2 regions of the Agathobaculum hominis genome follow, and region 1 is predicted to be linked to the other one. Evidence: riboswitches for the same ligand, from Rfam matches in the RefSeq annotation. Region 1 holds a riboswitch; the other holds the start of a gene.
What was found. Region 1 has a riboswitch for cyclic di-GMP ahead of H8S02_RS06535 (S-layer homology domain-containing protein). Riboswitches for the same ligand answer to the same signal wherever they lie in the genome.
Positions count from the first base shown of each region.

Region 1 (4,415 bases):
AAGGTGTAGCCTTCCTTTTCAGGATGAGCGGTTCTTACGGTTACAGTGGAGTCAACCGCATGGTCTTCGATGTCGCCGTACAGCGTTTTGTCAACATAGTAGGACACCTCGAAATCGTTCGGAACCCACTTTGCGTACAGATCCAGGCTGGTCATCAGCGTAGTCGTCTCGTATTTCGTGGTGCAGTTCTTATCGGTGTACCAGCCGCCGAAGGTGTAGTTTTCACGAGCAGTCAGTTTGGTATCCGCATAGCCGCGCGCCGCATATTCATTGCCGGTGGTAGCGGTGTAAACGTCGGTAACGTCATCGCCATAGTTGGAATGGTAGGTGACGTTAACATCTACGTTCTTGACGTAGCCGTCGACATGATAGCCGTCGGTATCGTCGTGCTTTACGGTGTACCAGACAACCTCAGCAATCTGCGGGTTGTAATTGGTGCCGAGCAGCGCGGTAATGTCGGCTGCCGAAGTGTTGGTCTTATCTGCGGGATAAGTCGTGCCGTTCCAGTTGGCCGCGGTGAAGAAACCGAGGTCGGACGGAAGAATCAGATAGCTGGAGTCAACGCCATTGGCACTGAATTCGCCCTTGTCAGCGGCCTCCTTGCCATCTTCGGTCAGATAGCCTTCGTAACCGGTCTTGCGAGTTACGCCCTTTACGCCGCCGTCCGAAGTCTCATTCGGCAGGTAATTTGCCGTACCCTGGCTTGCACCGCTCTTCGGAACGCCGCGGTTCGGCAGCAGGACGAAGTACATAGCCTTCTGGTTTTCCGGCTCCGGATTCGGGTTCGGAGTTTCCTTGGCGGTAAACTTTGCGTACAGAGTCAGGTTTGCATCCGGCATCGTGGTGCCGGTCCATTTCTGGGTCAGCGCCTCGTCAATGTACCAGCCGCCGAAGTCACAGTTATCCTTCGCAACTTCCGGGGTGTTAACCGTCGCATCGGGATAAACTGAACCTGCGGGGGTGTACGTGCCTTCAGCGCTCGTGATTTTGCCGCCGTTCAGCTTGTAAGTCAGCTGATGCGACTGTACCTTTGGCTCGACATAAATCTTGACGGTAGCTTCATCGCGCTTTGCCTTGGTAAGGTCAAGACTGAACCTGTACTCGCCGTCTACCTCACCAACAGTGCCCATAGTCGACGGGTCGAGTTCTACGCGGTTGATGGAATAATTCTCGGACTCGGTCTGACGAACGCGAACCGAAGAAACCGTGAAGGCCTTGTTGTACCAGAACTTCTTGCTGTCAGCGACAGTCTGCGTACCATTTTCCTCAACGATAACCTGATAGGTCACGCTGCGGCGATTAAGATGCTGTGTCTGTTCCTTGTCAACCGTCCAGTCGGAAACGTCGATCTGAACCATCTGAGAATATTCAGTACGAATCAGATAGTAGAATACCAGATGGTCGTTCCAAGCGAATGCAGTCCACTCGGAAGAATCCTTTGCACAGTACTCTAATCTGTCATTCTTGTAACGGATGCTGGTAATTTCGGTACCGGACTGGGTCTTGTCATCGTTAGACAGGGTGGTCTGGTGCTGCAATAAGCCATGCTGCACGCGAGCCTGCCAGAAAACGGTGTTGTAGGTCTCGTCTGCGGTCACATGGCGCTCAGACGGAGCCAGTTCAGCAACGGACTTGCCGTCTTCACCGACAGTATCCTTGTCGATGCTCAGCTTCCAGCTGCCATTGTCGTCTTTTGCGTGGAGGTTGGTAATCCAGTATTCAGCTTCAATCGTCTTAACGCCGTTCAAGCTATAAGCGTCGATGTCCAGCGATGCCATGCTGATTTCACTTTCCGGAGAATTGCTTACTACATCATTATTCTGAGAATTGTTTTTCGAATCTTCCGAAGCGTCGGAAGAAGCGTTGTTATTGCCAGACTCCGTGCTGTCCGTACCGCCGTTTGCTTCGTCGCCAGACGGAGCCGGTGCGGTATTCTGATTCTCGGGCTTTGCCTCGGTCTCAGAAGGAGTGGGATCAGCGGGAGTTTCGGTGGGGTCTGCTGCGGGAGTGGAATCAACCACCGGTACTGCGATTTCTTCGTTCGCCGGAAGAAGTGCGATGTCCTCATCGTCGGCCAGCGCCCAACTCGGGCACATGGTCAGCATCATGACAGTCGCAAGAGCTCCTGCGAGCAGACGTTTGCGCGTATTCTTTTTTAACATATGGAATGCCTCCTTGGTCAGCGTGCATGCTGATCGAGAGGAATTGCAGATGTATTTCTGGCAACCGGCTGCCATGCGGAAGGGGAACCTTCCGTTTAGGCCCTTGGCTTTGCGAGATCGGCTTTCACCGATAGTGCCTTTGTCTGTACAACTTGCTCCTCAACGAGCCGCACAGATCATGTGTGTTTGGGTTTGTGTGCATCTCAGAATGTAATGCAGTTTCAACCTCCAAATAAAATACCCCCTTTACAGTGCGCACAGCTCTGCGAAGGAGGTACATGGTATCACTGGCAACCGGCTGCCGTGCGGAGAAAAGAGCTCCGTTTAGGCCCGTGGCTTTGCGAGACCGGCTTTCGCCGATGGTGCTTTTGTCTGTACCGGTACCCGTTCGCGGGAGTCATGCACAGATTTCGCTGGTCGCTGTCTGCCGGTAAGGCAGCATGCGGAAAACATACTGAGTCCTTTTGCACGGCCGGACAGAATGCTGCGAATCAACACTTTCAGTATACTATAATTATCCGTAAACGACAAGTAAATAATGTAAACTGATTTTGATTCGCGGCGGATTTATACAAAATGACCGCTGATTAAGTACAGAAAAGGGTGAAGTCGGCGTCATCTGTATACAAAGTGGAAGAGTAAAAAGCGTTAAGCGGCTGCTGCGGCGAGCGTATCGCTGGTGTTCGTATAGGTCAGCGGGGATACGCAGTCATGCAGGTTCTTTGCGTTCCTGACATTGCGGGTAACGGCGTAGGTCAGGTCGATCTGGTACCAGCTGCCGTTCAGGTTGACCTTGTTCCATGCGTGATAGCTGGAACCGGCGTAGCCCTTGGTCAGTGCGCACGGGATGCCCTCGCTGCGGCACATTGCCGCGAACAGGGAAGAGAAATCGTAGCACATGCCGGTGGTGCCGTTCAGGGTAGCGGCGGTATCCGGGATGTACTTGGTGATCTTGCCGCTGGTGATCTCATTTGCCAGCTTGTAATCATAGGAGTAACGGTCTGCCATGTAGTTGTAGATGGCGACGACCTTTTCCTCGTCGGTCTTTGCGTTCTTGCAGAGCTCAGCAGCCTTGGCGGAAACAGCGTCACCCTTGGAGAACTGAATGTCCGAGGTGGAGACGAGGTAGGGAGCGAAGCGGTCCTTGACGGCAACGTTCATGGACCTGGACGCTACCTGCTCGTAAGAGGAGCCGGAAACGTTGCGGTACAGGGTTACAGTGTACTTGCCGTCACCCTGGTCGAGCGAGAACGAAGCATCCTTGCCGCTCGGGCAGTCGCGGTAAACCGTCTTGCCGCTGTTGTACTGGATGCCGACCTTGAGCTTGGCACTCGAGGTGTAGTTAACGGTTACATAACCGTGGGATGTGTTGCTCATGTCAACAATGTCATTCGCTGCCGCTGCGGTGAAACCCATCGAGAGGACAGCTGCTGAAAAAACTGTGCAAGCAAAACGAAAAAGCCGCTTCATATCCGGCGATCTCCTTTCGGTAACTGGCTGCCAGCCCTCTCAGAGGGGTAAGGCCCTATAGCTTTGCGTCGCCATCTTTCGATGGTTTTGCTATTATCGTTTGAGATGCGGTCAAAGCGACTGCATCATCTTTTTTTAGTGACTACAGTATAAACCCATACAGCGAGCTTTGTCAACAGAATTCCTGCAAAAAAATCAAAATTCGACAGAAAAATCTCATGCGCACAAATCGCAATGAAAAAAGTATGTAAAATCGCTTTTCCCGTGCGGCATAATATCCTATAATGGGGAGAAGAAAACCGCAGGGAGACCGGCGGGGGAAGGACGATGAATATGAAAATCGGAATGCTTACGAGCGGCGGCGACTGTCAGGGACTGAATGCGGCGCTCCGGGGTGTCGCAAAGACGCTGTATAACGAGATGGGCAAAGGCGTGACGCTGTACGGTATCCGCGACGGCTACCGCGGCCTGATCGAGGGAGACTACCATGAGATGAAGCCGGACGACTTTTCGGACATTCTGACGCTCGGCGGCACCATCCTCGGCACCTCGCGTCAGCCGTTCAAGCAGATGCAGCGCCCCGAAGAGGACAGCGAGCAGACAAAGCTGGATAAAATGCTGAAAACGGTGAAAAAGGCCGGATTTGACTGCCTGGTCATTCTCGGCGGCAACGGTACGCACAAGACTGCGAACCTGCTGCGCGAGAACGGCGTGAACGTCGTCACGCTGCCCAAGACCATCGACAACGACCTGTGGGGGACGGAGCTGACCTTCGGCTTCCAG
Region 1 covers NZ_JACOPK010000005.1:60,171-64,585, forward strand. Annotated here, with positions in the region: gene H8S02_RS06535 (S-layer homology domain-containing protein) at 1-2,162, opposite strand, end outside; cyclic di-GMP riboswitch class I at 2,219-2,310, opposite strand; cyclic di-GMP riboswitch class I at 2,449-2,539, opposite strand; gene H8S02_RS06540 (transglutaminase-like domain-containing protein) at 2,811-3,539, opposite strand; cyclic di-GMP riboswitch class I at 3,648-3,734, opposite strand; gene H8S02_RS06545 (6-phosphofructokinase) at 3,966-4,415, shown strand, end outside.

Region 2 (4,415 bases), on a different contig from region 1:
GTATTTCCGATTTGCGGCAACTTCGGTATCCTCGTCCAGCAGCTGCTTGCCCGCAAGAAGTCCGGCGTGGGTGTTTGTTCCGCTTTCAATCGTTTGCTTGATTGCGTTTTCAATGGTCTCGTAACCGGTTGCAAGATCCGTAAGCGGAGCGGTCTTGTTTGCCTGTTTATTGAAGATTACAACGCCGACCTTGACCTTTGCTTTCGTGCTTGCCGCCTTCTCCTTCAGCGCAGCGAGCATACCCAGCGCCTGGTCTTCCAATTCCGTACTCGTGGACTTATCCAGTACAAATACCACATCGGAGGCCAACTTTTCCTCTGCACTCGGCAGAGACAGCGTCACATTGGAGGTCCAGGTGTTCGTATCCAGCGCCGTTGCGGTCTTGGATCGGGAAACGTTCCACTCAATGGGGTCGGTGTCCTCGGTGCCGCCGGAGGATTTTTTCGTAGCCGCCTTGAGCGAAACAGCGTGCGAATCGTTTTCTACCGGGACGTATTCGTCAGCCGTTTCCTCCGTCCAGCGACCGATCTCCTCATAGCCGCCCTTACCGTCCTGAGCCGCAGCATTCCACTTAAACCAGCCATCATGATACCAGCCGGTAATCTCTGCCTTGTTGGAGGACAGAATGCGGTCGCCGCTCATGTCCTTTGCGTTCGGGAGCGTAAAGGTCGAACCGTTGAACAGCAGGTCATCGCCTGCGGTCTTTGCGGTGTTATTGTACACTGCGCTGTTCTTTGCGATGTTGATGTTTGCATCATTATAGGCGTAAATTGCGCCGCCCATGCCTGTCGCTGCATTATCGTGCATCACAGCACCGGACTGAAGATCCACATTGATAACCGCCGAGCCATCCTTGTAAGTGAAAATACCTGCGCCGCCTGCGGCCTTGTTGCCACTGACAGAGCTGTTTTCCGCCGTAACGCTAAGGGTGTTAGCCAGTGCATCTGCGTAGATGCCGCCGCCATAGCCGGTTGCCGTATTTTTGTCGATTGCCGTGCCGTTCAGCAGGCGAATGTCCGTATTGCAGACAGCAGTACACAGAGCAAAGATACCTGCGCCGCTCTGTGCCTTGTTTTCAGAAATCGAAACGTCGTCAAGTTCGATTGTTCCGGCACTGTAAGCTACGATTGCGCCGCCCTGCGATGCACCGTTGTTATTCAACAGTTTAGAATTGCGGAGAGTCAGATTAGAGGTTGTGCCGACATACATACCGCCGCCGATACCGTTTTCAAGGTCGAGAACCTTATTGCCGGAGATTGTGGAATCGGTGATAAGGTGGTTGTGCTCGCCGGAACAGCCTTCTTCTGCTTCGTTCGGCGTATCGCCAAAATAGATACCTGCACCGTATTTTGCGGTATTATTCTCAAAAAAGGACTTTGCAGCGTTCAGCACAGAATGTCTCAGAAGCATGCCACCGCCGCAGTCCGGAGCAGTATTCCCCTCAACATGGCAGCCGTCCATGGTCAGAGAACCGTATCTAACCAAAATACCGCCGCCGTCGCTGCTGTTTCCCGTAACTCTGTTTTCGGACACGGTAACATTCTGCATGGATACATCTGCGTGCGACGCATAGATACCGCCGCCGCCGACTTCGCCATTGCCGTTGCCGCCGACTGTTTCATTACCCGTTATGGTCAAATCTTCGAGCTGAACGCCTGCACTGTCGATTGCGAAGCCGCCGCCATTCTGCGGATTTCTGCCGCCGGTAACCGTACCATTTTTCACGGTAACCTGCGGTTTATCACCGGAAATGGTCACAACGGCCGCATTCGCATCACCCGACAGCGTACGCCCGCCGAGGTCGAGCGTCAGAGACTTGTTAATCTTGATATTTTCCGTAACATCACGGAGCATGACGATGGTGACATCGCTGTTTGCAGCATAAATGTTTGCAGCAGCAAGCGCACCGGCAAGAGTCGAATACTTGTTCTCACCGATCTTTGCAACGCATGTCTGCTCAGTGCCGCCGCCCTCGGTGGACTGACTCTGCCCCGGATTTGTCGTATCCGGCGTATTTTCATCCGCTAACGCGAACGGAGACATTGCCAGCAGCATGGACGCCGCCAGTATGCTGGCTAATAATCGCTTGTTCTTTCCTGTTTTCATCATGAAAATCCCTCCTTCAGTAGCAATAGACTACTATGAAGAAGCTGCATCAGGAAACCGGCTGCCATGCGGAAAAGTCTTCCGTTTAGGCCCCTGGCTTTGCGAAACCGGCTTTCACCGATCGTGCCCTTGTCTGCACAACTTACTCCTTAATGAGTAGCACAGATGATTGAGTTTTTCCTGGAACCGTTTTGGACAGTACAGAGACGATTCAGCTTCCAAATAAAATCCCCCCTTACAGTGCGCACGGCTCTGCAAGGAGGGTACAAAGTATCGTTGGCAGCCGGCTGCCATGCGGAGGACAAGCTCCGTTTAGGCCCATCTGGCTTTGCGGCACCGGCTTTCACCGGCTGTGCCTTTATCTGTACCTGCACCCGTTCCCGGGAGTCATGCACAGATTTTCAGTTGATGTCTGCTGTTTAAGACGATATGCGAAGGGCGCATACCGAACTTCGCTGCACGGACGGACAAAAAGTCCCGCGTCAGCGCTGCCTAATCTTTCCTATATAAAGTGTACCCCATTGCAGGCAGCTTTGTCAACCGTTTTCCTATAAAAGAAGAAAACTCCCGCAGCGCAGACGGCAATGACTAAAGTTTACAAAAATTTTGTTTTTTCTCCTTTCAATCTCCTTTTAGATGGTATATACTTTTCCCATCACAGGAAAGGATAGAGAAACTATGTTACACAGCAAAACAATGACGCAGGTCCTTCTGCTGCTGCTCGGCGGCGCGATGGTCCTGTTCGGCGTCTGGCGTGGTGAGGCCGGCGTCGTGTTATCCAAGGCGATACGCCTGTGCATGGAGTGCGTCGGCATTGGGTAAAAGACCGCTCCCCCTGCTCGTCCGCCTGCGCGGCGCGATACAGGCCGCCGCCGCCCTGCTCACCAACATCCACCTGCCGAATTTCCTTTCCGGCAGGCTGTATCAGGGCAACGGCAAGCGGGTCTGTGTGCCCGGACTGAACTGCTATTCCTGCCCGGGCGCGGCGGGCGCGTGCCCCATCGGCGCGTTTCAGGCAGTCGTCGGCTCGTCCGGCTTCCGCTTCTGCTATTACATCACCGGCCTGCTGATCCTGCTGGGCGTGCTGCTCGGACGGTTCATCTGCGGCTTTCTCTGCCCGTTCGGCTGGCTTCAGGAGCTGCTGCACCATATCCCCTCCCCGAAGCTGTCCTCCGAACGGCTGAAGCCGCTGCGGTATCTCAAGTACGCCGTGCTGCTCGTGATGGTAGTGCTGCTGCCGACCGTTCTGGTGAACGAACTCGGCATGGGCGACCCGATCTTCTGCAAATACCTGTGTCCGCAGGGAATCCTCGAGGGCGCGATCCCGCTCGCCCTGGTGAACACCGGCATTCGCTCGGCGCTCGGCGCACTGTTCACCTGGAAGGCGGCTGTGCTGGCCGCCGTGATCCTTCTCAGCGTGCTGTTCTGGCGGCCGTTCTGCAAATGGCTGTGCCCGCTGGGCGCGTTTTACGCGCTGTTCAACCGCGTTTCCCTGTTTCAGATGCAGGTAAACTCCCATCGCTGCGTTTCCTGCGGAAAATGCGCGAACGTCTGCCCGATGGATGTAGACATCACACAGAATGCAAACCACGCCGAGTGCATCCGCTGCGGCCGATGCATCAAGGCCTGCCCGACAGAGGCGATCTGCTACCGGTACGGCTTCGGCAACGAAAAAACAAAGGAGAACTCATAAATGAATATCAAACGTGCAACCGCCCTTGCCCTCAGCCTGAGCCTGCTGCTGGGCGCCGCTGCGTGCGGCAAGTCCGACTCTGAAGCTGCCGATACCGGCAGCAAGACCTCTGCGGAGCTGCTCGAGGAGGAAAACGCCATCCTCGACGCACATCAGGAGCTGTGGAATCAGGTTTTCGCCTCCATGGACAAATCCTCTCCCGCAACGGCGGAAAACTACGGCGATGTCCTGCTGAGCGCGCTGGAGAACTGCCGGGACAAGCTCTCCGACGGGGATTATCAGACGCTGAAAAGCGATGCTGAGAGCATCCGCTCGATCGAGGAGCAGATCGCGGCCCTGCCCGCCGACGACAGCGCCGGCCAGAGCGAAACGGCTGCGGCCAGTGCGTTCCCGGAGTTTACAGGCAAGGATCTCGACGGGAATGCGGTCGACAGCAGCCTGTTCGCGAACAACGCCTACACGGTCGTGAACTTCTGGTTCAGCGGCTGCAAGCCCTGTGTCGCTGAGCTGGGCGAGCTGGACAAGCTGAACCAGACCGCAAAGCAGCAGGGCGGCGAGGTGATCGGCATCAATACCGAAACGCTCGACGGCAACGCCGATGCCATCGCCACCGCAA
Region 2 covers NZ_JACOPK010000003.1:57,507-61,921, reverse strand. Annotated here, with positions in the region: gene H8S02_RS03805 (S-layer homology domain-containing protein) at 1-2,109, opposite strand, end outside; cyclic di-GMP riboswitch class I at 2,156-2,244, opposite strand; cyclic di-GMP riboswitch class I at 2,382-2,473, opposite strand; gene H8S02_RS03800 (CD1871A family CXXC motif-containing protein) at 2,803-2,928, shown strand; gene H8S02_RS03795 (4Fe-4S binding protein) at 2,921-3,799, shown strand; gene H8S02_RS03790 (TlpA disulfide reductase family protein) at 3,800-4,415, shown strand, end outside.
Region 2: it holds a riboswitch for cyclic di-GMP, as region 1 does, so the genes downstream of both, H8S02_RS03805 (S-layer homology domain-containing protein) here and H8S02_RS06535 (S-layer homology domain-containing protein) in region 1, are expected to answer to the same signal.